4 regions of the Collibacillus ludicampi genome follow, and region 1 is predicted to be linked to each of the others. Evidence: riboswitches for the same ligand, from Rfam matches in the RefSeq annotation. Region 1 holds a riboswitch; each other region holds the start of a gene.

Region 1 (8,281 bases):
TTCCAACCAATCAAACCGATGTTAGCTTCCATGCAGAAGACGTTCGATCTCAGAAACCCAGATTACTTTTATGAACTAAAGGCAGATGGATGGAGATGCCTTCTACATAAGCAAGGTCGAAAGATCGAAGTCTTCACCCGGCATGGGAACCGGATTACAGAGAGGTTTCCGGAGTTCCAAGCAGCTGCAGATGCCATCAAGGTTAACGAAGCCATTATTGATTGTGAAGGCGTTTGTTATCGGGACGGACGAACCATCTTTGATGACTTTAATTATCGCGGTCGCTTAACAGATCCGGCTAAAATCGCTGTTGCAAGCGAGCAAATGCCGGCGACATTAATCGCCTTTGATGTCCTCTATTCGATTGGTACGGATCACATAAAAAATGATCTGATCTCACGAAAGCAAATTCTTCAGGAAATCATTGAGCCTAGCGATGTGATCACATCAACCCTTTTTGTCGATGAGATCGGTGATTGGCTCTTGGAATGGACGAAACAAAACCATTGGGAAGGTATTGTAGCGAAACATAAACGATCACAGTATTTTTTGGATACACGAAGCTCAGAGTGGGTTAAAATCAAGAATTTCCGTACGATCGATGCAGTCATATTGGGATACCGTCTAAAACCGAATTTCGGACTCATTGTCGGACTTCATTTTCCAACTATCTCGTATAAGCCGGTTGCCACAGTGGAGTTTGGCTTTAAACCAGAGGAAAAGGAAGCTTTTTTAGGAGTCGCGAAGCAAATACACACATTCAGAGATCGAAATGGTGTTCAATGGGTAGAACCTTTGCTTTGTTGCGAAATTCAGTATTTGGAGCGAACAGAAAATCACAATTTACGGATCACATCTTTTAAAAGATTTCTCCCTAACAAGAACCCGGAAGATTGTAAATGGGTATCTTAAACAGAATATCTCCCTTTCATGCTCAAAAGCCCATATCTTAGAAACAGATATGGGCTAGTACTATACGTTTATTTTTTGTAGTCGAGATCTACCTTTTTCGGTCAAACGAATATAACAATCCTTACTCCCCTCTTCTCCTTTCCAAACGTATTCAATGAGTCCCGCTTGATGAAGCTGCGCTTCCCATTTCCTGAATTGTGTATGATGGATTTCACCATTCGCTTCACGGATTATATGCAGAAAGGCTTCACTAATTCGCATTCAGATCACCCTTTCGACCAATCAAGAATATATTGTTATTATTATAATTCAAAATATTATGCTAATATGAGTTTTTTAACCCTATATTTCCCATCCTTATGATGAACTTTATGAATTTATGTTCTTTGAAGGCAATCCTTGATTTCCTGAAAGGAACATTTTGTCGAACTATGAAAATTCAACGTAGAGCGAGAAGGAATTGGCAAATTCATAGCGAATAGAAAGTATTAAAGCCACCGCTCGCCACGGTGACTTTAGATATAGCCGACACACACCGTCGGTTATTAAGTTGTATGTAGATATTTCTACATCAACTTCTGAATTCCTTCCTGACGATAAAAAAAATCAGGCAGGGCGACGGTGAACAGATCGGCGCTCTGCTTTTTATTTTTTAAGAGATAGAGAGAAAAAAGAAAAAACCAAAAAAGATCAAGATCACAATAAAACTACTAAAAAGCTAAGAGCAAAAAAAAAAGTCCCCCATGAAAGGAGGAAAGGCTTTAAGCCGAAAAAGTAATAAAGAAAAAGCGCTTTGGTTGGCAGACCAGTTGAGCGCTTGTTATCAACCTTGTGGTTTCAATTAGAAGAATACCACAGGGATTGGCTTTGTGCAATCTTTTTTCGGCAAATAAGCCACAAGAATGGCTATAAAAAAATACCATTTTGATGGCCCTAAATTTTTCACTTTCAATCGTCAAAAACTTCCTGCTCTTAAACTCCCCGCGAGTGCTATCGCGGTCTATGTCCTCTTACACTTCATCTGCGACGGAGATACCGGCGAATTCGCTAGGGACGATTCCGAACTGTCCCGTATGTCCAAGATCCCCAGGCAAACGATCTGGACAGGCTTTCGGTACCTAGTTGATGCCGGACTCGTCTACCACGTTGAAGGAGCTTTTTACATGATCGCGGACTATGCTCCTCTACGTGCGAAGGAAGGCTCTTATTTTCGCATCCCCAAAGAGTTTATTTCGATCTTGGCGAAGTGTGTGCGTCATCACGTAGCTGATGTCATTCTCTTCGGTTTGCAAGTGCTGGACCAACTACGCAATGAAGACGCAAAAGCACACTACAGTAAAGTTTCAATGAAGAGATACCTGGGCTCGTTCCTATGCCGTATCAAGCGTAAATTGGAACTGCTCAAGGATGTCATCACTTATGTGATTCAAGTAGGCCCCAATGGTGAGACGTTCATTTTTAAACCGATCGTGAAAGTCTTGGCCAGTGAAGAACAGGTGAAACATCGCAACACAAAAGGTAAGATCGCCAAATATCTAAAAGATTCGCTTGAAGCTACGAAGCGTACATACCGAGTCGTGCATCAAGAATCCAGGCGTTTTATCAATACCTGCATTCGCTTCATCTATGACTATTGCCAAGAAAACTGGATCGACGAGAATCAAATGATCCAGCTTTCGCGGCTGGTCGGAATTACACTGGCTCAAAAACGAGCCAACGGAGATCCGGTGCAATACCCGCGTGCTTACCTGCAAGCATCGATTGATGATCTGGTAGCACAACTCTAATTTTAAAAAACAAATAACAAAAATTGGGTTCGAACACCATTCCACGGATGGTGTGTTTTGGCGTGCCTAAAAATCCATAGAACACATCAGAAGGAGCTACTTCCATGTGGGAGTGCTCCCTTTTTTGTGTCTTTTTCGCTTCTGAGTACCCCTTTTGTCTTTTTCTTGCATACAGATTGTCATATAGCTGAATGATATTTGTCATTTTACTGAAGGCCAAAAATTAGAATGTAATTTTTGTGAAGCTCATTTGTCGTTTTTATGAAGGCAGATCGGTATGAAAAGCAAAATCTAGCAAGAGGTCTGTCGTTTTTTTGAATTTGATAGTTTCCGGAAATCCCTTGTAGGATATGGCTTCTGAGAGGATCTATTGAGGGTACTTAACTTTGAATTTTTACCTGTAATGATCTTTTATAGAGGAAAGACTTTAACGTAAGTCTTGCAGACTTATTCCTACTTACTCTCTACCTCATAGACATGATAAGAAATGAAACCCCCTATTTGAGAAATAGGGGCAAAATAAAGGTATTCGGGATGGCAACAATATTTTATAATTTTAAAAATAATTTTGCAACTATTCACGTCAGATTCTATTTTTAATCCACAAATGTAAGATATAATAATACCACTGACTCCTCATTAAGGCGTGGTCATTACGACTGCGTCTTTTTTTTCATTGGTTTGTCTTCCCCCGAAGTTTCGATAAAGCGTGTTCGGGCGCAGTTATGTTTAGGATTTCTCAAAAAAGTAGTAGACCCCTACGTCTAAAAACGTAAGAGTCTATAGTAGGTACGGGAGGTTGAATGATGATGGATCAATCTTTCGTATTCTTAACCATCACTAATCACGTTTGTGCGCTGTCCTTTTCATTCCGCAAGTTCCTTTTGCTTCATACCACGCTCCTCTAGTATATTTTTACTAGTGGTTTTTGATGTGAGAATATGGGAGATCTATTCAAACGCCAGTAATCATTGTAATAAGTGAATGTGTAGTCTACATTGATTATTTATTAATAAATTATTATATCTAGCACAATCCTTATTATCACTTCATTCCGACATGGAGAATGTTTCAAGTCATAAACCACACGGCTAAAGCCGTGGGCTTGCAGTTATAGCTTACGCTACACCGCGTATGGCTGTATGATGGCAGCTCGACTTACAATTACGCAAGCCGCATTGTGGTCGGCATGGTCAGAGGCCCGCACGACACCAATACATCGGTCAATCGGTGTTCCATCAGGAATCTCAACAACAATCACTCAATGTAGAAAGGAGTGGAAGAAATGGCGCATTCCTCCCACGCATTTAGGCGTGGGAGGAATGCGCTGTTTTCTGTGAACAGCCTGCTTCGTATTTCTTCAGTATAGTGTTATTATTCGTGTATATCACTAGAGGATCTCCTTCTTAAATCCCTAATGATCGAGAAACCATTTTATACAGTATATCAGGCTTAACTAAATATACATAAGATATTCAAATAACTTATACAAATAACATTATAATTTTAAATATGGTAATCTCTTCCCAACAATTTAAAATATAATAGTATTAAGGGCAAACCAGTAGAAATGCTGGGACGCAAAGCCACGGGTCTACGGGTAAGTAAAGCCTATGACCGCCGGGTTGCCGTTATATAATAGCGCGAGAAACTTTTGATCCTAAATCTGTGATTATCAATTTTTGAATCCGGTTTGGAAAAAAGTCTCTTTCTCATATATATGGCAACCTTGAAATTTTAAGAGGTTGCCATTTTAATTTCATTCACAAATCTTATTACGAAGGTTGGTGAAACACTATGTAGCTAATAATACCAACTTCAGATTAAATAAGGTAACTGAAAGGAAGGGTTTAGGGTGAAGAATAAAATTCATTTTAGTATCAAAAACAAATTAATATTAATTTTTTTGGTAATCTTACTCTTTCCTAGCCTTGTAATTGGTTCTTTGTCTTATAAAACAGCAGAATCGAAGGTGAGCGATGAGATATTACGAAGTGCGAACGAAAACGTAGCTCTTCTTAACCATAATGTTGACCTCATTATCGGTTCTAAAATGCAAGATATTGATTTACTATCTCGGCAAGTATCAGCAAACTCTATTCAAGATGATAAGATGAAAGGATTACTAGATCAATATAAGTCCCTTCATTCAGAAGTGGAAAGTATATTCATAGGAACTTCAGATGGATCTTTTATTGATTCTCCTAAATTAAAGTTACCAAATAATTTTGATCCCAGAAAAATGTTATGGTATCAGCAGGCTATGGATAATAAGGGGAAAGTTATAGTTACTAATCCCTTCCCAGATCCTTCTACAAATGAATTCGTCGTCACTATAGCGAGAAGTATTTATGATGGATCTGGCGTCATAGCAGTGAACCTCAAGTTGGAAACGTTGATGAATGCAGTGAAAACTGCGAATATCGGAGAAAAAGGATATGCATTTATTGTAGATCAAAATAAAAAAATTGTTGTTCATCCCACTCTGAAAACCGGATCTGCCTCATTTAAACAAATAGATCCGATGTTTCAACAGGAATCTGGAATATTCGAGTATATGGGTTCCGACGGTCTTACAAAAGAATTATTTTTCGCAACAAATAAACTAACCGGTTGGAAAATTGCGGGTACCATGTATACATATGAAGTCACTGATGCGGCAAAACCAATCTATCATACAACATTTATAGTAGTTGCCATATCTGTAGTTCTGGGCGCAATTTTAGCTTATTATTTCATTCGCTCAATCACCCTCCGGTTGAAAACATTAATCAACGCGTCAGAAAAAATAAGTCAGGGAGACCTAACTGAAACGATAGATATAAAATCCAACGATGAATTAGGCAAATTAAGCCATAGTTTCAATTCTATGGTCGAATCGCTTCGGTCTATTATATTAGGGGTGTCTGATACATCTAGTCAATTGGCGGCTTCATCAGAAGAATTATCCGCAAGTGCAGAACAAACAAGCCAAGCAACGGAGCATATTGTATATACCATACAGGAAATAGCAACAGGATCTGAGCAGCAAGCACAGCATACGGAAGAGACAGCTCAAACAGTGAATAACTTAGTAATAGATATCCAACAAATAGCTGCAAACGCGCAAAATGTTTCTGAATCCGTATCACAGGCTCATTCAGTGGTTCAAGAAGGGCATCGAGCGATCCAAACAACGGTCAATGAAATGAATGTTATCAGTACTATTGTCGATAAGACAAATCAAGCAGTAAAACGTCTCAGTTCTCATTCTGCTGAGATTGGGAAGATTGTAGATATTATTACCAATATAGCTGATCAGACAAATCTTCTTGCATTGAATGCAGCTATTGAAGCAGCAAGAGCCGGTGAACAAGGTCGAGGTTTTGCAGTTGTTGCGAATGAAGTAAGATTATTAGCGGAGCAGTCCGCTCAATCTGCTCAACAAATTTCAGAAGTCATTCTCACAATCCAAAAGGAAATCAACGATGTAATTCATGATAGTGAGGAAGGTGAAAAAGAGGTTATTAACGGGATTCAAAACGTACAGAAGATTGATGAATCGTTTAGTCAGATTCAACAATCTATATCTAATGTGTTCAATCAAATTCAAGAAATATCGGCTTCCGTACAGCAAATGGCAGCAGGTTCAGAAAAGGTTGTTCAAGTAATGGAAAATATAAAAGAAATAGCAATAACATTTGCTTCAGGAACCCAAAATGTATCTGCGGCTGCTGAAGAACAATTAGCCTCAATGGAAGAAATCAGTGCTTCTGCGTCTACATTATCCAAATTAGCAATCGAGTTATCGCAATCAGTCGAAAGGTTTAAAATGTGAAATACTGCTTTTCGCATTAACTTCGACATTTTCTATCTGGTTATAAATACATTGTAATATTTCCTTATTATGCGCCTTATGAAAGGCGCATAATTTTTCTTTTAAAAAAGAACGAGGCGTTGTTATGAAATCTTATAAGGCAATGACGATCTTGATTTAACCTTTATTAGCTTCATGAAGACTTCTCCTCTGAAACCACCACTTCAAAAAAGGGGTAATAATAAATAAAATGAAAAACAATCGAAATAGTTGATAAGCCGAGATTACGGATAAATTTGCATGAACCTCCATTGCTGTGACTCCCATTTCTGCAATACCGCCTGGTGCAGTACTCAAAAAAGCTGTTATAAGAGAAACGGGATAAATGAAAGATATAAATTTACCGGCCAAGAATGATAAAACAATTAATCCAATACTCGATAATCCGGTGAGTAACACTAATAACCCCAAATTTTTATTAAATTTCAGATTCATCGATAGTCCCATTGTTGTACCTATAAATAATTGAGCGAGATAAGTCATCCATTTGGGGAGTTGTGGTGCTTGAAAATTTACAAGTACAAGTAAAGCAGTGACAAGCATTGAACCCAAAAGAAACGGAATTGGCAGATTAAGTTTAACCGCTCCCCAACAACCAATCACTACAATTACGAAGTAAATTGCATAATGAATCCATGAAAGTTGTAGATTATGGATTGATATCATTGTCAAATCCATACTGTCATTCACATTTGAATGTACAAGAATTCTGTTGACTACGAGAAACGGAACGATAAAAATCACAGACATTAAACGTATGGTTTGCATAAGAGTTACAATTGCTTCATTTGTCTCTTTCAATTCATGGCTTAATGCAACCATTTGGATCAGTCCACCTGGTATCGATCCAAGGATTCCACTAAACATATGAGCTTCTGAGCATTTTGCGATCACATAACCCATGAGTATACTAAAAAGCACCATTGTCCCTGTAGTGAGTAACATCATTGGTAATTGTAAGACGATCTGTTGTAGGATTGGATAAGTAAAAGAAATACCAATTGAATAGCCGATAATGGCTAAGCCAATCTTATTCAAGTAAGACGGCCAATATAAGGTACGTTCTGTTAATTTACTCCATAAAATAGTTGATACTAATGGGCCGAGCATCCAGGACAAGGGTATATGTATGAAAGTAAATATCGCTCCTCCTATAAGTGCTAACAACGTTGTACGTAAAAGCAGGAATATTTTATTTCGGACAGATCGTTCTAACATGAATAAATTCCTTTCTATAGAAAATAAATGACATACACATCTTGTGCATGTCACTATCACCATCTATGTTTCGATAAGATTAACTTTAAGCAGATACACCTTTATAATGATGAAATTGAAACAGATTCACTTCTTCATTGGATAATAACTTATCTATACGATCCGCTAAGATACCAGTAATTAAGTCTTTATAATTGATCCCCATTTCCTTTAGTCCGAGACAAACGATACTGGTTATATTATCAGCGGGTCTTTTCAAATCCGGTTTCGGATTAACCTCAAGTATATTCAAGTTTCCATTTTCATCAGCTCTAATATCCAATCGAATCAGAGATGATAAATGGAATGCTTCATAAACTTTTTGTGTGATTTGAACAATATCAGATAGAAGTTTTTCTTCTTTCTTTCCATTTAACAACGTTACCCTTTTTTCACTAATTTGTTTTTGATCCATAGAAGTAAAAATCATTTCCCCTGGTTCAAACACACGTTCCGACACAGAAAAAAC
Region 2 (8,281 bases), on a different contig from region 1:
CCGCTTTCTCGTTCATCCGGTCCCCACCTTCTTTTGAAATCATGCAATTAAGAATAAGAATCATTTCATAACCCCTAAAAATGACACATGCTACTGCCGTTATGACAGTAGCATGCATAGTTTGAGCGGGTTATGATCTTCAGTTATATACGGGTAATTATAAGGAAGGAATCTGATAGAGTCAAGGGATAGACCAAGTGTGGCTTTACCTAATTTCGATTTACAATCATTAACTATTATTATCCCCCAAAAATTATTTGACATATTTGTTTCGAAAGCATAATATTAATATCAATACATTTCCCGAAGGGGATGATTTCACTTGAAAACTATTATTCATTTTCTGACTGGAATCTCTCTCGCTTTTTTAGCCGTTGGTATAGCACCTTTCTTGGCGATTAAAGAATCGGTATTAAATTTCTTCATGTGATACACCACCTTCGTTGGTGGCTTTTTATGTATTCCATCACCTCAACATAATGGCCCCTCAACATCTACGATTCCTATCATATCCTCGTATCCATTCTCTTGTCAGTACGAGCAACTATGCAATGCACATGACTTCATTGGTCGTCTGGGCATCATCCCTCACCAAAGAAATCGGTAGTTCCGTCGTTTTCGTCTGTGCGGACTGTCAAAAGTCAACATCGAAGTTAGCGTGATTCGTCTTGCCAATCTCCTCAAGAAAGCGTCGGTTAGGACAAAGGATACAGAAAAAAGCCAAATAGCTTTTTCAAAAAGAAAGATGTAACATGAAGTGAAAAATTCAAATTTAAAGTGGGGCTCTCCCAAGTAGATTTTATCTACTTTTGGGACAGCCCCTTTCGAGATAAAAAATATCCGAAATAGAAATTAGCCGAAAAAATTAGCTTAAAAGTTCGCCGTAAGTAAAAGTTAGCATTTGCAACCCGAAAGCGCTGCATAACCAGAGTTCTGATTCCCGTGGATAGAGTTTAACTCAAGCCTTCATCGACAGATTTCCCGGGGAATAGACATCCGATGCTGTCCATGCGTGTCGAACCCTGAGGTGAAAAGAGATGATTTTGTCTCCTTGTCTACCCCCGCGCGGAAGTACCTTCTGTTCGTTTTACCACAGCACTATTGATTGCTAGCAGTTGTTGTCGTGCTATTTGTGGCTCCTGTTCCGGCAGAAGTGGTTCCATCGGTGCCCGCCGTCGTACCGCTTGCGGTTGTCGAGCCATTATCTGTACTGTTTCCGGTCGTGGAATCACTCGTACTTGTAGTTGTCCCGCCCACGGTTGAAGAACCATTGTCCGTGTTGGTTCCGCTGGAAGCAGTTCCTGTTGTCCCTGTGGTCGTATTGGTCGTTGTCGAATTATTGTCTGAGCCGGTTCCGGAAGTCGTTGTACCGCTCGTCCCCGTCGTATCACCAACGGTAACTGTTGATCCATCGTCTTCGGTGGTTCCGGTAGAAGAAGTTCCATCGATCGTGCCGCTATCAGTACCCGTATCGCTGACCGTGGTTCCTGCACTCGTCGCATCACCGCTCGTGGTGGTTGTCGAACCAACATCCACCGCAACGCCTGTGTTTTGCAATCGATCTAACAAGGTAGCCGCTTCGGCACGTGTAAGAACACGATTCGGCGCAAAGGTGCCGTCTTTGTTTCCGTGTACCAGATCATATTTGACGGCGGTTGCCACATACGGACGTAGTGCGGGGGTTATTTGATCCGCATCACTGAAGTTTTCGTGCAACAGTTGATCGGCAGAGTCTGCATCCATCAACTGAATGCTCGGATCCAACTGCATAAGGATTTTTACCAATGTGACCGTAACATCTTGACGACGCGCTCCATCTTCCGGATGGAAATCATAGCCGCCGATCAGATCGCGGAATTTATCAAAATAATCTTTCGCCGCTTCCACGTATTTAAATTCCCAGCTATTCGGCGGTACATCATTGAAATCTTGCGTGTTGGACGTATTTTTCAGGTGAAAATAACGTGTGACCATCGTCGCGAATTCGTCTCTTTTTACGGTAGCATTCGGCTCGAAACGTTTATTCCCTTTTCCGGACAAAATCCCTTTGCCCACAAGATCGCGAATATACTTTTCCGCCCAGTGCCCATTGATATCGTTCAATTCTATTTTGTTGTTGATAATGTTCGTCGTATTGGTAATGTGGATGTTTTGCACCGCATGTCCTTTGCCGACAATCTTGATATTCCCGTTGCTTTGCGCAAATGCAGGCACAGCGCTCAAAGAAAGAGTGGAGAGAACCGACAGAGTGGTAACCATTTTCTTCATGTCCTATCACCTCAATGCAAGTATGATTTGATAGGTTAAGAGTACCTCAGAAGTATGGAATAAATATGGGATAATCATGAAATTCTTCTTTACATTCACTATTGACTTTTTGAGTCATTCGATGTATAGCACGAACACAAAGTATGTACCCACAGGCCATTCATTCTCAAAGTAACCCTTCACTCCGCAAGCGGCGCCATCAGAGGATGAAAAGTTTCTTGTGCGGGAAGAGAGATTTAAGCTTCCTAATGCAACGGAGTATCTTTTGGGTGGGTTGTATCGCTTTGCAGCGCAGAGGTGAGTTGAAGGTCGTTCCGCTTCCCTATATCTCATTTAGAGGGCATATGCTTTGCGTGAAACAGCGACTTTGGAGATCGTCTCGCCTCCTTTCGGATGTAAAAGGGTATATGCATTGCGCGTAATAGCGACTTTGAAGGTCGTCTCGCAACATTTGATTATGATTCCATGCGAGACGACCTTCACGGAGCATAAGCGCAATGCATATACCCGCTGAAACGACCTCCACGGAGCATGAACGCAAAGCATATGCCTCAAAGACGACCTTCATCGAACCCAAGCGCAAAGCGATACACCCACCCAAGCACTAGTTTTCAAAGTAGCTGCCTTTAACAAAAGCTAACGAATGTAAACGACATTAATAAAAATCCGACTATTTCATTTCATCCGGTGCACTGACAATCAAAGCCCGGGTCATGTTCCCGGGCCTGTCGTATAACCGCTTATACTTCTTCTCCTTCATGAGTGATCGCCTGAGTCAGCCGTTCGATCATCCAGCTCACACCGATGAGAAAAAACGGATCGATCACAAACACATAACGCGCTTGTCCTTCCGTGGCGAAAATCACCAAAGTAGAAAAAACGATAAACAGCAAGTTGATTTTATGCAAAACGTTCAACGGCCTGCGACGAAGAAAAAGAAACAGGAGGATCAAACTGTACAGCAAACCGCCGCCTACAACGACCCATGCGGCTGCACGCGCTCCCTGCATCAATGGTTGAACCCACACCTGATCAAATCGAATCTCCGCATTCGACATCGTCCATTCCTCAATCTCCCGGCCGACATTGAAGTAACTGACTGCCAGACGGTCTAGCCCTAGCAAAAATGCGTCGCGCGGATGAGTCGTGATCCATCGCACGGCTTCTTGGCGTGCCAGTTGCATCGCATCCACTTCGTTATACTCGCCCTTTTCATCCAGAATGCGGTCGGTTTTAAATATCGAATGCGGTACCTTCATCGGATCCATGTACATCCCTTTGTTGAGATCATTATTATTGATGTACAAAACGAAATTCCCGTTGGTGGAAATCGGAACAAAACGATGAAACACCAGATAGTTCCGCAACGTCCATGGAGAGATGACGAGCGCCATGAACACACCGGCATAAATTACGGGAACACTGATCGAGAAAATGCGTGACCACAATCCTTTTCTCCGCTCCGTCCATCCCTGCGCACCCGCCGATCTCTTTTGCTGAAGCCTTTGCCCCCTTCTCTCCCACCACAACATACACGCGTATAGGGCGGGAAAAACTGCGTATTGAGGTTTGACCAGACTTAACATGCCCATAAACGTTCCTAAGAGTAACGGATTCCACCGTCCTCCTGTACGATAGGCGAAAAAACACAAAATCACGAGGATTAAGGTAACCGCAAGAATCTCCGTGCTCAAAAGGCTTGTATAACTGACGGCAGGCGGAAAAACAGCCGTGAGAAGCGCGGCCCACAATCCAGTGCGTTCATTGAAATAGCGGCGAACGAGCAGATAAGCGCAGACGATCCATACGAGACTCAAAAGTACATTGGCGATTTTGGCGGCGAGAATGGACGGATCCAAAGAATAAACCAAAACAAGAAAAAAAGGATATCCGGGAGGGCGGAACGCGCTCGGATAGGATACCCCTTGCTTGATAAACGGCGTGCTCTCTTTGATATAATCGAGCCCTTCAGGCATCGTATACGTGCCGTTATGCAACAAAGAGAGCGCAAGATCATGGTAATGTTTAAAGTCGGAAATCGGTTGTGTATTTACATAATAGATCCATGCCAGACGAATCCCCGTTCCGAGAACGAGAATCGCAAGCAACCACTTGAGCGAGCGAGAATTTTTTAACATGGCAACCTCCTGCATGCCCTCTCACACGAACACAGACTACGCCATGGCACGAACGCGAAACACCCAAAACCGGCTCAACATGAAATTCAGTACGGTCGTGGGGATCAGCGTGAAAAGCTGGGCATATTGGACGGGAATATGGAGTTGGTAAACAACCGGCCGCAAGAGCCACTCGCCACATGCGGCCACCAAGAGATTTGCCAGCACAAACTTCACCGTCATATTCCAATGGATCCGCCGAACTGCAAACGTCCAGGACGCATTGAAGAGGAGGGAACTGATCATTCCGACAAGATAAGCGAGCGCATAACTCACAGCCATCCCTATCCCGATACGAATGAACAGGTAATAATTGATGTAGCTTACAGACGTATTCACAAGACCGATGAGACAAAACCGGAAAAACTGAAGGCACTGTTCTCTTTTCGCGAATGAAAGATTCACTGTGATCCACCTTTGTATCGGAGCTATGATCGTGCCGGGAAGTAATCATCATGCCTTTGTGACAGCTCCCGATCCTGATGGGTCTGTACCGTCCCCCCCGGAAAGCCAATTTTCTCCTCCAAGATATACAACGGACGCCTCCGTACCTCATCGTACATCCGCCCGATATACTCCCCCATCATGCCGAGGATCAACAGTTGAATACCACCTAAGAACAGAACGACGACCATCAAGGAAGACCAACCTTGTACGGTTGAATGGGTGAACAAGCGCATATACAGAATGATCAGGATGCCAATGAAGCCGATCCCCGCCGAATAAAGCCCTAAAATGCCTGCCAATTGCAGGGGTTTAAAGGAAAAGGATGTGATGCCGTCAAAAGCGAAACGCAACATTTTTCGCAATGGGTATTTCGTTTCGCCGGCAAACCGTTCTTGCCGTTCGTACTCGATGCCCACCTGTTTGAAACCAATCCAGGACACCAGTCCGCGGACGAAGCGATGTTTTTCCGGCATCGCATTTAAGCTGTCCACCACGCGCCGGCTCATCAAACGAAAGTCACCCGTATCCAGGGGGATCTGGATATCGATCAGTCTTTGAAGAATCCGGTAAAACAGTTTGGCCGTCACCTTTTTAAACCAGGTTTCACCGGCGCGGCTTTTTCGTACCGCATAAACGACATCATAGCCCTCTTCCCATTTGGTGATAAAATCAAGGATCAACTCCGGCGGATCTTGCAAATCCGCATCGATCAGCACCACCGCATCCCCTGACGCGTGTTCGATGCCCGCCGTCACGGCCACTTGATGGCCAAAATTGCGGGAAAAGCTCAGCACGCGGACATGGGAGTCGTGGAACGCCAATTCCCGCAAGATCTCTTCGGTACGGTCACGCGAGCCGTCATTGACATAAATCAGTTCGTAATCATATCCCGATATGGAACACACGGTCGACAAACGCTTATGCGTTTCCCGAATCACGAGTTCCTCATTGTACGCAGGAATCACAACGGAGATCAGTTTGCGTTTGTTCATGTGCATTCCCTCTCTGTTTGCATTCAATATCGATTCTTACACAAGATCGACTCTGCCCCTCGCCGCATCCCGCGGGAGAACAGAGTCGCATGTTCCTGATTCCTCTCAGTACAAGATAACATAACGATCGGCAAGGTTCAATGTCCCACTTTTAACCGAACACTTGAACTTTGTCAATTTTTGTAGAAAAATGAGGGAATATGAATTATAATACAAATACTAAACCTCCGATAATGGCAAACTTGGCGAAAGCCAAGGACGCAAAGCTACAGGGGCTACGGTCTATGACTACGCCAGCCAGTTACCGAAGGGATGAAGAAATGAGCAGTACGATAATTCCGAAGCAAAACTCCTGGAGTCTCGTATCAGACGTGTTATTTAAAGCTCAATGGATGCGCTTTCTTCCGTTAGATGGAATGATCGTATACCCGTTGCTCATCCAAGCAGCTACTCATAAACAAAATCTTGAGGAAGTCGTTTCATACTTGAAGAGACATCTCGTTTTTCAAAAAGATAAAGACTTGGTAAACCGAAGAGAAGCTGAATTGCGCTTGATCTATGAGCGCTCAGGCTATTCGTATCCTGAGACAGTAGAAGAGCTGTTGGATCTTATCATTCGTTTTGGGTTGCTACGTAAAATTACATGCGAGGATAAAACGAGATTGGCTCTGATCGATTGCGGCTGCATACCGAGTCCAGAAAACGTCCTCAATCTAACGCGAAGAGAAATACAGATATTAGAGGCGATACGCACAAGAAGTTAAAGCCTACACATTCTATGGGTGGTCAGTGAGAAAATGCTGTACGATTGAATTCGCAGAAAATAAGAAAGAGAAAATCCTCCGAAAGATCGGTTGGCCGCCTGCTTCGGGGATTTTCTCTGATGCAAGTGATCGACGCCGTAAGCGGGTGACTGCAACGTCTGTCCTCATCTTCGGGATACGATTCTACAAGCGATTGAATTAAGGGATTCTCAGCGGGACAGCCCGATCAAACTTCTACATGAGGATGCGTGTGAATCAAAACATTACGGTTCGTATGATTCTTTAGCAGCTGTTCAAATTCATGTGCTGTCAGAGGGTGGCTGAACAAGTAACCTTGCAGTGCATGACAGTCCTGGTTCCGCAAGAAGGCAAGCTGCTCCTCATTCTCCACACCTTCCGCAATTACCTTCAAGTTAAGGGAACGCCCTAAAGTGATGATCGCTCTCGTGATCGCCGCATCCTTTGGATCGGTCGTCAATTCCCGAATAAAAGACTGGTCAATTTTCAATGTGTCTACGGGAAAACGTTTTAAACTCGTTAATGAAGAGTACCCAGTGCCAAAATCATCGATGGAAAGGTGAATCCCTAATTCCTTCATTTGTTTGATCTTTTTTGCACCCTCTTCCGGATTATTCATGATCGCACTTTCCGTGATCTCTAACTCAAGCCATTGGGGAGCGAGCCCCGTTTGCTTGAGCACGGACTGAATGGTTCCCACCAAATCATCCCGTTGAAACTGATGCATAGACAAATTGACGCCGATAGGAATTCGCGGCAACCCCTTATCCTGCCAGCTTTTGTTTTGATTGCAGGCGGTATATAAGACCCACTTTCCTATCGAATGAATGAATCCTGTTTCTTCAGCCAGAGTGATGAACTCAGCAGGGGGTACCTCTCCAAGTTCAGGGTGTTTCCAGCGGAGTAATGCTTCCACGCCGATAATCCTGTTCGAGTGAATATCCGCTTTCGGTTGATAGAGTAAAAAGAATTGATGTTGTTCCAATGCCTTTCGAAAGGAGCTTTCTAAAATCAGCTTTTTCGATACATGCTGGGTCAGAGTGGATTCATAGAGCTGATAATGATTTCTTCCTTTTTCCTTGGCTTTATACATAGCGGTATCGGCGTTTTTTACTAGAGTCTGAGCATCTGTGCCGTCTTTCGGAAAAAAGGCGATTCCAATACTTGTGGTTACAAAAAGCTCTTGATTCGTCAGCGTTATGGGTTCCTCAAAGGATCCAATGATACGTCTCGCGATATTCAGAGCGCAATCCGTAGATTTTATGTCTTTTAACAGAAGAGTGAACTCATCTCCACCCATGCGGGCTACGAGGTCGGTATCTCGAATACATTTGACTACCCTCATGGAGAATTGCTGAATCAATTCATCTCCCACATGGTGACCAAAGGTGTCATTGACATACTTGAAACGGTCCAAATCCAGATACATGACGGCTAGTACCTGGTTATTTTTTTCAGCCTGATCGATCGCATTCTTTAATTCCGAAAAAAATAAAGTCCGATTCGGGAGATCCGTTAATGAATCGTGATAGGCCAGATGATTGACCTTCATCCGATCTTGATTCCGTTCTTTGAGTGTTTCAATCAGATAAGCAGACATCCACATTCCTAGAGC
Region 3 (8,281 bases), on a different contig from region 1:
CGATCTTGAAAACCAACGCCTGATATCCGAAACTCGGACTTACCCTAACGTTTTTCAAGGAGGTCGTAGGAGAAATCAAAAAGCCCTGAGCCCTTGTGGCTCAAGTCTTCTCACATTTGGCGGGAGCGTGTGGAATCGAACCCAATTGAGACACCCCAAATCTTGGGATATATTCGACGGGAGTGGGTCATTTCTTTTGCCTGGGTCAATTATAGGTCGGCGTTAAAATCCTGGATATAGCGGTCTAACATGTCTTATGACCCGTTACTCATAATCGGTCGGTACTTCTTTATTTGCTCTGTCTAAAATAACGGAACCCTTATGATTGTTTACGCTGCCAACATGGAGTATACCCTACAATTAGAGTGAGATCATATGCATAAAAAGACGCCTCTTGGGAGTTTAGGAGGCGCCTTTTTATTGGAGGTGGAGGTTATACCCGTTGGGCAGTGGTATTCCTTCCGGATTACTAAATTATATGAATCTACTTCAAAAACGTGCGGTCAAGCTTTCCGCTACTGCTGATTTTTCAAGTAATTTATCAAAAATAGACTTGATGCCAATGATACTTGTCTGTTTCGGGAGCCATTTTGCATGCATTAACTGTTATAGCTGAAAAGGTAAAGGAGGGAATCAAAATGGATGGGGTATTTGGTGGTTTCACTCGTTGGGCAGTCGTTTTCTTGATCATCTTTGTATTGTTCATTCTTTTAATTCCCACTTACACCACCGTTTGTAGGACAGTTCCAATTTACTAGTAACTAAAAAGGTCTAGATCAGTATTTCGATGGAAAGGAGGAAAATCAATGGATGGATGTTTCGGACCATTCACACGTTGGGCTGTTGTGTTTCTGATCATCTTTGTTTTATTCTTCTTGCTCGTTCCAGGTTACTCTGGTGCTGCTCCTGCAGCAGCAGCTCCTTACTCGTGCTAAATTGTAATGTCCTTGGTGTTTCTCTCACTGGAGTACCGTATTAAAGGAGTTCTTTTAAAGAAAGGAGACAGTATCATGTACGGAACATTCGGTGGTTTTACTCGTTGGGCAGTAGTATTCCTAATCATTTTCGTGCTGTTTATCCTGCTCATTCCTGGAACCTACTAATCTCCATAAATACAGAAATAAAAAATTCCTCCTGAACGCCTCTGTAGATTCGTCTACAGGGGCGGTATGACTGTATATAGTTCATCCCCTTTTTTTGGTGTTTGCTCAAACCAGGAAGCTTGATTTGGGCTATTTAATTTCTGGGAGGTGAGTCTATGAGTGTGAGTCCAGCATATTGCAGAAGCCTTCTCGGACAGTGGGTAGAATGTCATTCGGCATACGGAGTACATTATGGTATCTTGCATGAAGTTCGTCCGGACGGAATTGTTCTTGCAATGCCTCGTGGAAGAATGACAGGAGTCGTTGGTGAATCAGAAGACCTGAAAGTAAAATACACGGATCATTCGTTGAAACCGGATTACGAGACTGTCCAATTTTTTAGACCCTTTTTCAACCCATTCTTCTTTATCCCCTTCTTCCTACTCTTCGCTCTTAGACGACGATTTTTTTAGTTAATTGAATCATTTTCACGGGGAGTAATTTTTTAACTCCTCTTTTTTTATTTAATTAGATTCATTGTTTTTATAAATAATACCTCTTTATAGGTGAAGGGATATATCTACCAAGGACTCAAATCTCTCCCTTAGGGAATTTGTGGTATCTAGCTGGGACCAACTAGGTTAGAGATCATCAAGTTCAGCAAAGCTGATGTTGACGATGGAACATGTAGGAAATATGAGAACAGGGGGGATCAGTGCCATTTGAAGACCTGCTTGATCTAGCGCAACGATACGCCCAACGAACGCTACTCCATCTACGATGGTGAATAATCATCGCGGGCAAATTCGAGCAAAGTTTCCCGAAATGTTTTTCTTCAGGCCGAAATTAATTTAAGGGATTATTATCGCGCACCGATTGAGTTGTTTTTTAAACCGGACAAAGGGTTTTACGCGATTATTGAACAGGCTTATAGATAGTTAGTTAATAGTAATGTTGGTATACAAAAAGTGTTCTTCCAATACAGGTGGAACCTTTTATTTTGAATAAAGAAGCCGTCTAGTGTTACCGGAGGTATTGGACCCGAAAAAAGACAATCGTACCTCTTAAGCCCCTTAAACTAGTTTCTGGTTTCTTTGCATGTTTGATGTGTTCCATCTTTCCAAGTGGTGTGTTCCAGACTCTTAAGGAGATGGTCGCCAACGAGTTTGTTAAAGTACGTAGACAGTTGATGAGCAATCTCATTTTCTTAGTGGATCAAACGTGGAGAAAAATTATTGTCGATTTATTGCGCTTTTTGTCGAAAAGTAATAAAATACAAGAGTGGGACACCCATCCCCTATTGCTTTGAACATATCCCATCTCTATATTTTTCGCGGTTATCTTTACCGCATTTTTTTCTATTTATAAAACGAACGAAAAAACCGCTAAAAAGCGGTTTAAAACGAATTATCCATTGGATTGTATTTTTTCTTTGATCTTCTCTGCTAAGGGGGTTGCTTCTAATTCATCTTTTAAATTTCGATATTCTTCAAGAAATGAAGAAACATCTGGTTTTATACCTTTTTGTTTACATTCTCGAGCCATGAGACGAAGATAGTAAAGAAACATCACTTCCGAGAATGTCGTCTCAGTTTTTGGACTACGGCTGAGATGTTCACCTGTTTTTATAATCCCTTTTTTTATTTGATCAACTTTGCGCCGAACACTAGAAAATGGAAGCCCTAGAGATATTGAAAGTTGCCGGATCGACATGTGAGGAAGATTTTCCTTTATGTAGGCAACTTCCGAATGCGTCCAACAATGATGTACCATCGAACGATTCTTGTATCTCTTTTCCCCCATTGCTTTAAATTCCCTCTCTCTAATTTTGATCTATGCTAATGGTTTTCAAAAAGAAAAAGAATTCCACCCTGCTTAAATCACTTGAACAAGGCGGAATTCTTCTTTCCACCTCTTCGGTAACTGGCTGGCATAGTCATTGACCGTAGCCCCTATAGCTTTGCGTCCCTGGCTTTCGCCAAGTTTGCCATTATCGGAGGTTTGATTTTAGTAGTATTAATTTTCTTCATCTATTTTTCTACAAAATATGACAAAATACAAGTCTTATTATTTTATGTTGCAGGACTAAGCCCTCGTAGTGGCAACTTGTTTGGGATGGTCGGCTGGTTCGAATGTACATACGTGCACTTTCACTTGGACACACAGGGGAGTGACTATGTGGAGGATGGCGAGATCCACGACCGTATGCCGGTGATTCTTCGGCCTGAAGATGAAGCGATCTGGATGGATCGGAAGAAGCAGGATGTTAAGTTACTACAGTCATTGCTTGTGCCCTACCCTGCTGAGGAGATGAGAGCGTATCCGGTATCGCCACTCGTCGGGAATGTGAAGAACGATTCGGTGGAGTGTATTTTAGAGAGGTTAAATAAATGTATTATTAACAGGGGTGAGGAAAAAGAAAACCAACCCGAGTAAGGTTGGTCATTCTACATCTATAAGGTCTGTCAGTGGAATGTACCGTACATTTCCATCTAGATCCTTACCCGTCAATGTCTTGGCATACGAATCAATCTTCTCTGGGACCATTACCACCAGTTCATGCCCGAACGGATTATACATTGTTACCTTAACGGGTCTTGAATCCTGGATTGCATCGGTAAGTACACGCGACATCTCCTCAATCTTTTGTTCATCTAAGACAGGTCGCGGCTGCCCTTTTGCTTCCTTTTCCAAACGCCGCATGGTCGCACGATGTTCCGGAAGAATGATGCGCATGGATTCGAAGATGTTTCCGTCGATTATTCGCATGTTGTTTTCCCTCCCCAAAACAAGAACGTATGTTCTTATTATATGAGGTTGGGAAATAAAAGTCTTCAATAGGTCCAGTAGATCCAGTATGTCCAGAAGGGTATGGCAGGTACACCAGGTATGGCAGGTACACCAGGTATGGCAGGTACACCAGGTATGGCAGGTACTTGTCGTCCTGGAGGACCCTGAGTACCAATTGGCTCTTGTATCCCCATCCTCTTTGGTCCTGGTGGGCCGGGAGGGCCATAAGGTGCGCATCCTGCATTAATAACGAATTGTGGGTCGTAGAGGGCTTTCATATCCACAATTACGACTCTCCCCTCATTTCCGGTGAAGTTCAGTTTACTCAAGCACATACGCCCAGTGTAATACCACTAACATATTACGTGTGTACATGGGTGAATGACTAAACTTTTGCCTATTATTTGTAAATTATCCTCACGATCACCTCACAAGGCAGTATATGTTCCTCAGCTACACGCTAGGGTTTTGTATTTTCATTCGCAGATCAGAACACTATAATAAGAACATACGTTCTCGTTATAGGTGATCATAATGGAAGTACGCGCAACTGAATTGATCCGCGAGTTCTTGCTTCGAGAGCTGATGTTGAAGATGATCGAGCGAGAGATGAAGACTTCGCAACCCTGGACACATGGAATATTTAAATCTGTGAAGGGAAGAATCTCGGAAGAGATGGTCGCCTTAAGGAGGCAGTTACATAAAAAGGAATGGCGACTGTGGGTGTGATGGTGGAGTATAAGGAGAAGGGGCAAATTAAGAGGGCACCGTACATGCCGCCGATGCTTGAGGCGGAGGCGGTGGGGAGATTGGAGAATATGTAGGAGTCCCGGCTAGGCCGGAAAATCTCTTCTCTGACTCTCGATCACCGACGACCTGTGGTACGGCGACGTCTCTCTGGCTCAGCCTCTCGCTCACGTCTCTCAACCTCAGATTCAGCCTCTCGTCTTGATATATACAAATTCATGCCTGTTGCTTGTGATGCTCACAGTATCGCTCTCTTGTGAGGTTCGGGCATCCGATATGAGCGCATGGTTTCTGTTGTCGTTGCGGCATGATGATCACCTCAATGCAAAAGAAAAAGCACCCGAAGGTTAGTGTGCACCCCTTAAAGTAGACAGTGGAAAAACCCCTAGGGAACATCCATAATACTTTAGGGGGTGCATCTTTGTTATGGCAAAAAAGGGACAGAAATTTAAGACATATAGTTTTGAGTTAAAAAAGCAAGCGGTGGAGATGAGATTACAAGGTAAGACCAAGAAACAAGTGGCGGAGTTATTAGGAATTGAGGATGTTGGTCGTTTAAAGGTATGGATGAAGAAGTATCGGGAAGAAGGAGAATACGGTCTTCTGGAACATAGGGGGAGACGGAAGGAATATGTAGATCAGGAGCGGTATGTACGTCGTTTGGAAATGGAGAATGATGTCTTAAAAAAGTGGTTAGAGATCTTGAAACGGGAGGTGTATCGGTAAAACATCAGATTGTGAAAGCCCTTCATGGTAAATATTCCATTGATGAGTTATGTAAGTTTCTACAGATCTCTCGTAGTGGGTACTACAAATATGTAAAGCGCCAACAACAACCCCATAAAGACGAAGAGCTTAAGGAGAAAATTCGCGCTGTTTATGAACAACGAAAAGGAAGATACGGATATCGCCGTATTCAAGCTGAATTGGAACGTCAGTTTCATCTGAAGGTAAACCACAAGAAAGTCTTAAGAATGATGCAGAATATGGGCTTAAAAGCTAAGATTCGTAGAAAACGACACGTTCATAGTAAGCAGGTAGCTAACCTAGGATCCCGCATTGCCGAGAACCTATTAAACCGTGATTTCCATGCAGAGGCACCCAATCAAAAGTGGGTAACGGATGTGACATATATCCGAACCACAGAGGGATGGTTATATCTTTCCTCCATCATGGATTTGTTCAACTATGAGATCATTAGCTACTGCATCAGTGATCGTAATGACAATCTATTGGTAGTAAACACAGTCAAACGAGCCTTTGAAAAGAGAAAGGACGCTACGGGAGTCATTTTGCACAGTGACAGAGGATTCCAGTACACGTCCCACGAATACCATGACATGCTGCAGAAGGTTGGCGCCCGAATCAGCATGTCACGCAAAGGCAATTGCTTTGACAACGCCTGTATTGAGAGTTTCTTCTCTCATCTGAAGACAGAAGAACTCTACCTCTATGATATACCAGACAAGAAGGAAGCACAAAGGAGAATTGATGAGTATATTCGCTTCTACAATGAAGAGCGAATCCAGTTGAACAAAAACAAGCTGACACCTGTTGAATACAGGCGTCAGCTCGCAGCTTAGCTAGGGTTTTTTCTTGCTGTCTACAAATTGGGGGCTTGACCAATCCCAACGTACTCTACACCATTAAAAACACCACGTTTCAATGTTTCAACCTTATAATCACTCATCAGAATCCCTCCCACCTTCAAAATTCGGCAAGAGGATATAATTTCCTACAAATACTTTTCGTCAAATACAGACACACCAATTGTCACTTGTATCAGAACAGGAACGAATCCTTCTACATAAAATTTATTATCCCCACTCAAATGATCAAAGAGATGGTCTGCTCTCCATTTGTTTGTAGGCAAATGGTAGATTGTCCCAAAGGATTATTTTTTATGCACGAAAAAATAGGGGTCCCGACAGAAAAACGCGGATTTACCACGCTAAGAACTCAGAGAAGTAAAAAACCCGATTTTCAACCACGCTAAGGGTGGAAGTCGGTTTTTTAGGGGTGGAGGTAGCGAGCATCGATTTTGCCGCCATCTACCCAATAAATGTAACTCTTGCTCAATCACACACGGGATACTACTGCAGAATTGCTTCAACCCGTCCCACCGGCCCCATAATCAACCTTTGCACCGTAACGGTTGCTCTTTCAGCTTGCATCATCCTTTCTCGTTCATCACGCCGCCCAGGTTGCAATCATCTCCGAATCCGGCATGCCACTCCTCTACGATCCGTGAGAAGAGTGTCTGATATCTTGCACTCCCGGCGCCAAGATGAACATAATTTCTCAGTCAGGAATATTCTTCCTCGAAAAGGCGATACTTATAATGCCATGCACTTAGCCCCTCCATTTTACGAGCCACCAATTAGGTGGCTCTTTTTTTCATGAAAACGCAAGAAGCCCCACTTTCTTCGGTGGAGGCTTTACCGCCGCGATCCAGACCTTAATCCCTGCGGTCAGGACGAAAGGGAGGAATGAGCCCTTTGTAACGTTACCCCACTACAAGGTTGTACGTTGCTCAATTCCGGGGGAGGTCCAGAGTAATCAATCTGAGTTACGTGGGAAGTAGATTAAAAGACCGCTTGGTAATCAGGGTCATTTGTCACTTGGAGAAATTGATCCTTAGTATACGTATGCACCTGCACCAGCTCCTGCTCCATAGCCTGCACCGCCATAACCAGGAACAAGCAAGAAGAACAAGACGAAGATGATAAGAAATACAATCGCCCATCGGGTGAAAGGTCCAACTACTATAGCCCCCCCCCTTCCTGTTTTATCTATTACAGTTAATTCAGGAGGGGAGAATAATGCATTAGCAATTTGTCTATTTTCATAGACTCATTAAAAAATCAGTGAAAGTAGAGTAGTAATTTGTCTAATTTTAATAGACTCATAGAAAAATCAATTCTAGCGGAGAGCTTGACCGATTGTAAATTCATATAATCTTAGCAGGATGGAATACCACAGCCTAGGGGGTATCCTCCGAGAACGGGTAAGTATTCTTACGAAAGTGAGCATTACGCAACAGCGATTTCAGACGAGAAGACCCTTGAAAAGCAAACTGCTCCTTACCGTACAGGTAGGTGATTTTGTGTCTAAACGTACAGTTTACCCGAAATGGTACAGTGACCCCTTAAATACGGGATAAGACACTATTTTTAAAATAAAGGGTGTGAATCCAAGAAATTAAATTTTTCTCCGCATTAAATAACATGATTTTAATTCTTATGAAAGGAGAACATTTTGATGTTAAAAAGGCGTCTCCAACCTTTTGTCGATCAATTGCCTATATTGAAAACACTCAAGCCAATCAAAAAGGATAAGGATTCCACGTTTTATATAGTGAGAATGAAAGAATTTTATCAGAAACTCCATCGTGACCTTCCCGCTACACGATTATGGGGATATGAAGGACAATATCCCGGACCCACGATCGTGGAAAAGAATGAAAAAGTGAATGTCCTTTGGGCCAACCATCTGCCCGAACGACATTTCCTTCCGGTGGACAAAACTATTCATGGTGCCAACAAAGGCGCTCCCGAAGTAAGAACGGTTGTCCATGTTCATGGGGGCACCACTCCTCCTAGCAGCGATGGACATCCCGACGCTTGGTTTACACGAGGGTTTAAACAAACAGGCCCCCAATT
Region 4 (8,281 bases), on a different contig from region 1:
CCAATAATTAACTTGGCCCCTAACTTACGGAGTTGAATGGCTGTTTCTTTCCCTATTCCACGGCTTGCTCCCGTAATGGCAACCGTTTTACCTTGCAGCTGCTTTGTATCCATTAGGCCTCAACACCTCTTTTTGATCCGAAGTATTCAAAGTAGTTTTTCTCCGTTTCCCAAAGACCGATTTTATGCAGATTGGGAAGATGGGGCGCTAGAAGCTTCCAAATGACGATTGCGACATTCTCCGAAGTAGGATTCAGTTCTTTGAATTCTTCCGTATCTAAGTTCAAATGTTTGTGATCAAACTTCTGTAGAACAATACTCTCTACGATTTGATCCAATTCTGCTAAATTGATAATCATACCGGTGACTGGATCAGGTTCGCCGGCTACCGTTACATCGAGATAATAGTTATGTCCATGGCCATGAGGGTTATTGCATTTACCAAAGATCTTTACATTTTCCTCCGCAGAGAGTTTATCACTATGTAAACGGTGGGCCGTACAGAAATGATATTTCCGGGTTAACGTCACCATGGACCCATCCTCCTTTTCGGAATACAAAAATGGATTTTCCCAAAGTCTAATTCTATGTAATTCACTATCGGGCATGTTACCTTGTAAGGAGTTCCAAAGATAGCTCACGATATTTTCGGTGGTTGGAATGTGTTTACGGAAATAGGGATGTTCCCGATCTAAAAATCTTCCATCCAATTCTTCGTTTACTAGATGCTTGACTACACGATCCACCTCCGTGATATTAACGACAATCCCTGATCTTTCATCGACGTCTCCTTTCACCATCACTTCTAGCGTATAGTCATGACCGTGGCCATTGGGATTGCTGCAGGGTCCGAACACGCGTCGATTTTCTTCATCACTCCATGATGGGACACGATAAACATGGGTAGCGGAAAAGGATAGTTTTCTAGACATGTAGATCTTCATTTTCCTCCTCCTTTTCCTACTACTCTCTGATTAAAGATTGCTCGAATTCACGGACCAACGCCTCGTTCTTACGGAATATACCTTTCTTTACAGTGGTTACTGTGACACTTCCTGGCTTCTTCACCCCTCGGGCACACATGCATAGATGGGTTCCTTCTAATGTCACGATGACCCCTTCGGGTTTCAAAACATCGGTGATCGCCTCCGCGATTTGTTGTGTCATTCGTTCCTGTACTTGCGGACGTTTGGATGTCAGCTCTACCAAGCGGGCAAACTTACTGAGTCCAACCACACGTCCATTAGGGATATACCCGATGTGCGCCTTACCATAGAAAGGTATAAGGTGGTGTTCGCAAAACGTATAGTAGCTGATGTCTTTCACTACAACCATTCCTTCGTATTCTTCTTCGAAGGTTGTGGTTAAGGCGGTTTTGGGATCTACCCCTACTCCTCCGAAAACTTCTGCGTACATTTTTGATACCCGCTTGGGCGTATCCAGAAGTCCTTCTCGATTTGGGTTTTCTCCTATCAATTCTAAGATCGATCGAATATGTTGTTCCAAAAGCTCCTGTTTTGTTATTGTTGCCATGTATTTACACCTCGCCTTTATTTATCGGAAATTTCTGTAATATAAAGAAGGCATAAAAAACCCACCTTGTTCAAGGTGGTTTCCAAATTCCACCTCTTCGGTAACTGGCTGGCATAGTCATTGACCGTAGCCCCTCTAGTTTTGCGTCCCTGGCTTTCGACAGGTTTGCCATTTATCGGAAGGTTTAATTTAGTACTTTTTCGCTATTATACCATATTCCCCTCGAATTCGACACGTTTCTACAAATTTCGATTAAATTCTCGTTGGCAGTAAATTGTTGCAACAGGAAATCATTTTGGTTTCTGCTTTTTGAAAGCGATTTCTCCTTGTCTAGATTTGTGAGACTGCTTGACTCGCGAAGTGTCTTAGAATGATATACCGGAATTTCTTTTGTGCAGTTCGCATTGGAAATACAACGTCATTTTTCGACATATTTAGGCTATTTTTTGTCGATTTATTGCATTTTTTGTCGAAAGACTATAGAATACAACCATAGGGTCCCATCCCCCATTGCTTTGAACATATCCAATCTCTTATATTTCTCGCGGTTATCCTTACCGCATCTTTTTTATCAATGTTATAAGTACGAACGAAAAAACCGCTTGAAAAGCGGTTTTAAATGAACTATCCAATCGATTGTATCTGTTCTTTGATCTTCTCTGCTAAAGGGGTTGCTTCTAATTCCCCTTTTAATTTTCGATATTCATCAAGAAATGAAGAGACATCGGGCTTTACACCTTTTTGTTTACACTCACGGGCCATGAGACGAAGATAGTAAAGAAACATTACTTCCGAGAATGTCGTCTCAGTTTTCGGAGTACGGCTGAGATGTTCACCTGTTTTTATAATCCCTTTTTTTATTTGATCAACCTTTCGCCGAACACTTGAAAATGGAAGCCCTAGAGATATTGAAAGTTGCCGGATCGACATGTGATGAAGATTTTCCTTTATGAAGGCAACTTCCGAATGCGTCCAACAATGATGTACCATCGAACGATTCTTGTATCTCTTTTCCCCCATTGTCTTAAATTTTCCTCTCTCTCTAATTTTGATCTGTACAATTTGCTTTCGTAAAAAAATAAAGAATTCCACCTTGAACATGGTGGAATTCTTTATTCCACCTCTTCGGTAACTGGCTGGCATAGTCACTGACCGTAGCCCCTATAGTTTTGCGTCCCTGGCTTTCGCCAAGTTTGCCATTATCGGAAGGTTTGATGTTAATATTGAATTATATACCTCTATTTTTCTACATAATTTTACTAAATACAAGTGTTTCGATGATGACTAATACCGCCAGGTAAAACCAAGAACCCTGTGATCCAATAGGAACACAGGGTTCTTGTCATTCTGTAAAACCGTTAACTTTTCTGTTGTACGGTAATCTGCGCATTGTCTTTCAACAGAGGGAGTTGGCTGGTGATCACCGAGTCACCGTCATTCAGTCCGCTGGTAACCAGCGTTTGGGATCCTTCCTGTTGCGCGATGGTCACTTCTTTGCGTCGAGCCTGATTGTGATCCGCTACATAGACATAAGATTTGCCATTGTCTTGCACGACTGCCGCCGTTGGGATAACGATTCCTTGTTTCGCGTCAGGTGCGAGCAGATTCACTTCCGTCACCATCCCTGATTTCAGGATCAGGTCTTTGTTGGGAACGGAAATCAGCACCGGATATCCTTTACCTTTTTCATCGAGAGGACTGATATTTTTCACTTGACCCTTGAAATACTGGTTGAGCGCGACCGCCTTCACCATGACCGGATCGCCGACTTTCAAATGGTTGATTGCATTCGCCGGTACATAGACGAGAATCTTCACCGTATCCAAGTTGGCGACCACGAGAACCGGTTGAGGCATTTGCGGAGAGACCATATCGCCGATCTCCGCGTTTTTCACACCGATAATCCCGTTGATCGGGGAGGTGACGGTCGCATCGGCAAGCTGATCCTGCGCGGTTTTCAAGTTGACCTGTGCCTGAACAAGAGCTTTGCGGCTCGCTTCGATGCCCGCCGTGCTTTGCGCAACCTCCACCTGTTGCTGTGCCGTCTGATAGCCCTCATTCGCGTTCCCCAGCGCCTGTTGCGCAGTAGCGAGCGCCCCTTTGGCCGCATCCAATTGTTCCTGCGCTCTTTGGTAATTCGCTTGCGCATTGACATAAGTTGTTTCCGCTTGTTCCAAATCCTTCTTCGAGGCCGCATTTTGCGCGTACAATTGTTCATAACGTTGCTTGTTGGTTGTCGCGTCATCCAACGCTTGTTTCGCGATGGTCAACGCATTTTCCAACTGCTGCACTTGGCTCTGTGCTTGCGTCAGGCCGTTTTGCGCCTGGATCACCCCGCTTTTCGCCTGAACAGCCGCGCCGTTCGCTTGATTCACCGAAGCTTGCTGCTGCGTTTCCGCCGTTTGCACGGCCGCCTGTGCCGCTTCCACAGCCGCCTGTGCACGGGCAACGGCGTTGCGAAGATCCCTGTCATCCAAGGTGAACAGCGTATCTCCAGCCTTCACGCGCGAACCGACGGAAACAGGAATGGAGGTGATTTTTCCGGCGATTTTCGGGACGATTTGCACCTCTTGATCCGGTTGTACCGTACCTGTATAGACAGGGCCCTTGCTGATCCATCCCGCTGTTGCTTTTGCCACTTCCACAGACAAAGGAGACCCTTGATCCTGTTGAAAAGCCTCTTTCGCGCCACATCCCGAGAGGACGGCCGTTCCGAACAAGCATGTACTGAGTACAAACGCCATTGTGACTCTTCTCATTCGACTCTTCCCTTCCTTTTCGTACGATCCATGATTTGCTGACCTTTACTGCCCCTTCGCCTTCGCGGGTGCTGGTTTTCTAAAAAACAGGACAAGAGGGATGGCCAGAAAGACAGGTATTGACGACAACAAGAAAGCATCCGCGATGCCGCGCGTCGTCGCATCTTGCATGATAAGTCCCGATAATTGGGATAACCCTTGCGTTCCCCGAAAGACCGGATTCGTACCGTAAGAAGTCACCGTGACCGCATCGGCGATGTATCGCGCATACATGGCGGCGCGGTCTTGCATGATCATAGTCAAAATCGCAATCCCAAACGAGGATGCGACCTGCCGGATCACGTTCGAGAGCGCGGAAGCATTGCCCACTTGCCGCGGATCGACGGCTGCGATCGCATTCATCCCCGCGGTGGACAAGGGCATCATACATAATCCAATACCGATACAACGGATGATATAGACCGCCTGCACCCATTTATGCGGGGTATCAACCGTCAGTGCATGGAGTTCGTAAGTCCCTCCAGCCAAAAGCGACAGCCCGGCCAGACCCAATGGAATCGCGCCGAACTTGTCAAACAGCCGTCCGGCAATCATCATCGTCAACGCCATGATGAGCGAAGCCGGCATCAACAAGAGACCTGTATCGATGGCTTCCATGCCTTGAATGTTCTGCAAATAGATCGGCATCAGGAAGACTCCACCGTATAAACCGATCGTTACGAGACTGGCGGCTACTACGCTCAACGTATACGTAACATTTTTAAATAAGCCGAGCGGAATTAACGGTTGTTCTTTTCCTGTTTCCACCCAAACGAGCAGCGCGAAACTCGCAATCGAAATGAAGATCAGAGAAACGATTTCAAATGAAGTCCATCCATCTTTCTGCCCGCTGCTCAACGCATACAACAAGGTGCCCGCCGATGTGGCGGAAAAAACGAATCCCCAAATGTCAAACGGTTTCCCTTTGACCGTTTCCGTCTCTTTTAACAGAAGCCAGGCCATCAGAATGGCCAGCACGATCACGGGGATACAGATGATAAAAAGAAACCGCCAATCCATCCATTCAATCAGGTAGCCGCTGAGCGTGGGTCCGATCGCCGGAGCCACCATGACGGAAACGCCCCATACGCCTAGTGCCGTCCCGATCTGTTCGCGGGGCATCAGTCTGTAAACGAGAGCCATACTGATCGGCGCGATCACCCCTCCGCCGATTCCCGCGACGATCCGCGCGAAGATCAGCGATGTATCGCTCCACGCCACCGCACTGAGGAGAGTGCCCAAGAGAAAAACAGACAGAGCCAGGATGAGGAACTTTTTGTACCCAAAACGTTCCCCCATAAATCCTGTGATCGGAATGATCACACCGGAAGCTAACATATAACCGGTGATCACCCATTGAATGCGATCCGTGGTTGAACCGAATGTGTTGATCAATTTGGGAATGGCCACATTGATCAAACTTGTATTCAGGACAGTAACAAACGTTCCGAGGATGACTGCTGCAAATGCCAGCCAGCGTTCGCTGGCCGATTCGCCGGGCGGAGTTGCCGTAGGTAGTCCTGTTGCTCCCACTTCGCAATCCCCCTTACGCGATATGTATTTTCACTTCGACGTTCGTTCCCGGAATCAGCGTTATGCCTTTGGGCTTGTTTAATTCGATTTCCACACGGACTCGCTGTGTCACTTTCGTGAAGTTGCCGCTCGTATTGACAGCCGGCAACAGGGAAAACGTGGAGTTGGATGCTTGATCCACTTTGCGAACCGTCCCTGTCATCTTCAGACCGTTGAGCGCATCGACCGTGATATCCACCGGCTGGCCGGGATGAATCTTGTCAATATACGTCTCTTCAATATTCGCGGATACATACGTGTCGTTCAAATTCTCGACAATGGCGACCGCTTGGCCGGGAGTTACCACTTCATGCTCCTTGTTAAACCATTTGACGATCGTCCCCGTAATCGGAGCGCGCAAGATCGCTTTATCCATCATGCTCGGATCCAGATTCGAAGTATCTTGTTGCGCAACTGCTTCATTCTGCTGAACGGATTGTCCTTCCTTCATGATGATCTGTGTCAGTTCGCCGGAAATCTGCGGCATCACCCGGTACTGATCACAGTCAATGCGAGCGTCTTCTGTAGACACATAATGCGTCGCCTGGTACCAGTAATATCCTCCAATCCCTGCTCCCCCCACAACAATTGCTGCAAGAATCGTGGATAAAATCACTTTTCGATTCATGCGTTTCTCCTCTTCCCTTCGCAATTTATTCGATCTTACTAATATTTCGGGTGCGAAATTTTATGACAAAAAAATTTACGCTTTACGCTGAGAGACCTTCTCGTGTATATGGTTGGCCAACAGTTGAAGAGATTTGAGAATCGATTGTGTTTCTTCTTCCGTAATTCCTTCGAGCAAAGAATCAAAATAGGAATCCTGCATGACGGGAATGGAATGAAACAATTGGCGCAATTTCTCCGTACACTCTACCCACACGACACGCCGATCTTCCTCGTCACGGATGCGTTCTACATAGCCCGATCGTTCCAATCGGTCAATAATACCTGAAACGGTGCTGTTTGTGAGTCCTACCACACGGCTGATATCTGACATTTTCTGTCTTCCATCTTTGAGACAGCGAAGGACGAGCAATTGTGATGCAGTCAGTCCATACTGGGATAATTCTGAGGATACCAATTCAAAGAATCCTTGGTTAATCTGTTTGATTAATTGCCGAATCTGGCGAGAAACGGTGCTCACTGACTCCCCTTCCTCTCTTTTTCTTTGCGAAAAAATAGTTTGCATATAAAGTATTATAGCAAGTCGCAATCGGAAAACAAGAACTTTTTCGCACTGTTTCTAATCTCAGCCATCAGAGGTATAGCCGGCAATCTCAAACGCAAAGAAACTCCTTCATTGCGAAGGAGTTTCTTTGCGTTTACATCAATTGGGGGTATGGGGTACAAAAGGATCTTGGGGAAAACCTCTTGTACGGATGAACATTTGGCAGCTTACGAACATCCTGCAAGACAGGATGTACTGGAGCCAACCGATTGTTCATCTCGCTTTTAATATACTACTAGATTTTGTATATGCAAATAGGCCCATAGACTTATTTCAAAATTTTATGCCGAAGTTGTCAACATACGCATCAATAAATGGATCGCCTTCTTGGGATGTACCCATCTGCGCAGATCCAAATGAGTAATCACGTGTTGCGATTGTTTCCGGAGAGAACGGATCAATTCCGAGATGTCACTGTCAGAAATATTTTCGTAAAATTCGATCATCTCTTCGTGATCCGCAAATGTTTTGACAATCTTGCTTGTCGCATCGGTTGATCCCGTATCGATCACGATGACCTGAACGTCTCCCTTGTTAAAAGAGGCTGCGCTCACAATCGTGCGCAAAATCCCCTCGACATACATCTCACCGTTTTCCACAATGAGTACGACAGCTTGTGTGATCGTTTCCGCAGCTGTTGACTTCCATAAGCCGGAGACTGCATGTATGATTGCCATCATCAATCCGTAAATCGCGAATCCCCAGAGTAAAAGGGCGAGCATAACGGTCACCTCCCTCTTGGTGACATAGTATGCACGCCCATTTTCATTGGTTCGTTACAGCTTGACCAGTCCGTTCTTCGCTGCCATGATCACCGCTTGTGTCCGGTCATCGACCCCCAGTTTGCAAAGGATCGATGAAACATGATTCTTCACGGTCTTTTCCGAGATATAGAGTACCTCACCGATCGTCCGGTTGCTTTTTCCTTCCGCCATCAATTTCAGAATTTCGCTTTCTCTTTGTGTCAAAGAAAAATGAAGGCAAGCATCCTCTTCCCGTTCCATCGTACGCTGGCTCTCCATCTCGGCCGCTTGTCGGCTCAAGCGTTTAAACTCTTCCAACAACTTCGTCGTAACTTTGGGATGAATGAATGATGCCCCTTCGACCGTTTTACGCACCGCATCCAGCAGCGACTCGGAGTCCACGTC

Evidence for each region. A riboswitch is a leader RNA that binds a small molecule or an ion and turns the genes downstream of it on or off. The one in region 1 is predicted to bind cyclic di-GMP.
Region 2: linked by a shared signal. The riboswitch ahead of DNHGIG_RS05965 (DUF6042 family protein) and the one ahead of DNHGIG_RS20535 (methyl-accepting chemotaxis protein) in region 1 are both predicted to bind cyclic di-GMP.
Region 3: linked by a shared signal. The riboswitch ahead of DNHGIG_RS16715 (hypothetical protein) and the one ahead of DNHGIG_RS20535 (methyl-accepting chemotaxis protein) in region 1 are both predicted to bind cyclic di-GMP.
Region 4: linked by a shared signal. The riboswitch ahead of DNHGIG_RS05680 (hypothetical protein) and the one ahead of DNHGIG_RS20535 (methyl-accepting chemotaxis protein) in region 1 are both predicted to bind cyclic di-GMP.

Annotation. Positions count from the first base shown of each region.
Region 1 covers NZ_BOQE01000002.1:26,228-34,508, forward strand. Annotated here, with positions in the region: gene DNHGIG_RS20525 (ATP-dependent DNA ligase) at 1-912, shown strand, start outside; gene DNHGIG_RS20530 (hypothetical protein) at 2,076-2,699, shown strand; cyclic di-GMP riboswitch class I at 4,245-4,332, shown strand; gene DNHGIG_RS20535 (methyl-accepting chemotaxis protein) at 4,555-6,516, shown strand; gene DNHGIG_RS20540 (AbrB family transcriptional regulator) at 6,673-7,773, opposite strand; gene DNHGIG_RS20545 (D-alanine--D-alanine ligase family protein) at 7,859-8,281, opposite strand, start outside.
Region 2 covers NZ_BOQE01000001.1:1,189,224-1,197,504, forward strand. Annotated here, with positions in the region: gene DNHGIG_RS05940 (VIT1/CCC1 transporter family protein) at 1-16, opposite strand, end outside; gene DNHGIG_RS05945 (S-layer homology domain-containing protein) at 1,099-2,268, opposite strand; gene DNHGIG_RS05950 (ArnT family glycosyltransferase) at 3,009-4,406, opposite strand; gene DNHGIG_RS05955 (GtrA family protein) at 4,443-4,850, opposite strand; gene DNHGIG_RS05960 (glycosyltransferase family 2 protein) at 4,874-5,884, opposite strand; cyclic di-GMP riboswitch class I at 6,110-6,193, shown strand; gene DNHGIG_RS05965 (DUF6042 family protein) at 6,205-6,648, shown strand; gene DNHGIG_RS05970 (EAL domain-containing protein) at 6,875-8,281, opposite strand, start outside.
Region 3 covers NZ_BOQE01000001.1:3,285,337-3,293,617, reverse strand. Annotated here, with positions in the region: gene DNHGIG_RS16725 (hypothetical protein) at 807-935, shown strand; gene DNHGIG_RS16720 (hypothetical protein) at 1,259-1,555, shown strand; gene DNHGIG_RS16715 (hypothetical protein) at 2,490-2,795, opposite strand; cyclic di-GMP riboswitch class I at 2,998-3,081, opposite strand; gene DNHGIG_RS21095 (SOS response-associated peptidase family protein) at 3,084-3,518, shown strand; gene DNHGIG_RS16705 (YolD-like family protein) at 3,525-3,851, opposite strand; gene DNHGIG_RS16700 (hypothetical protein) at 3,917-4,156, opposite strand; gene DNHGIG_RS16695 (hypothetical protein) at 4,407-4,601, shown strand; gene DNHGIG_RS21225 (DUF8602 domain-containing protein) at 4,836-4,928, opposite strand; gene DNHGIG_RS16690 (helix-turn-helix domain-containing protein) at 5,046-5,345, shown strand; gene DNHGIG_RS16685 (IS3 family transposase) at 5,309-6,202, shown strand; gene DNHGIG_RS16680 (multicopper oxidase family protein) at 7,881-8,281, shown strand, end outside.
Region 4 covers NZ_BOQE01000001.1:1,122,148-1,130,428, forward strand. Annotated here, with positions in the region: gene DNHGIG_RS05665 (SDR family oxidoreductase) at 1-113, opposite strand, end outside; gene DNHGIG_RS05670 (6-carboxytetrahydropterin synthase) at 113-943, opposite strand; gene folE (GTP cyclohydrolase I FolE) at 963-1,532, opposite strand; cyclic di-GMP riboswitch class I at 1,629-1,712, opposite strand; gene DNHGIG_RS05680 (hypothetical protein) at 2,157-2,552, opposite strand; cyclic di-GMP riboswitch class I at 2,657-2,740, opposite strand; gene DNHGIG_RS05685 (efflux RND transporter periplasmic adaptor subunit) at 2,891-4,291, opposite strand; gene DNHGIG_RS05690 (DHA2 family efflux MFS transporter permease subunit) at 4,337-5,863, opposite strand; gene DNHGIG_RS05695 (HlyD family secretion protein) at 5,877-6,530, opposite strand; gene DNHGIG_RS05700 (MarR family winged helix-turn-helix transcriptional regulator) at 6,606-7,049, opposite strand; gene DNHGIG_RS05705 (glycosyltransferase) at 7,415-7,855, opposite strand; gene DNHGIG_RS05710 (response regulator) at 7,910-8,281, opposite strand, start outside.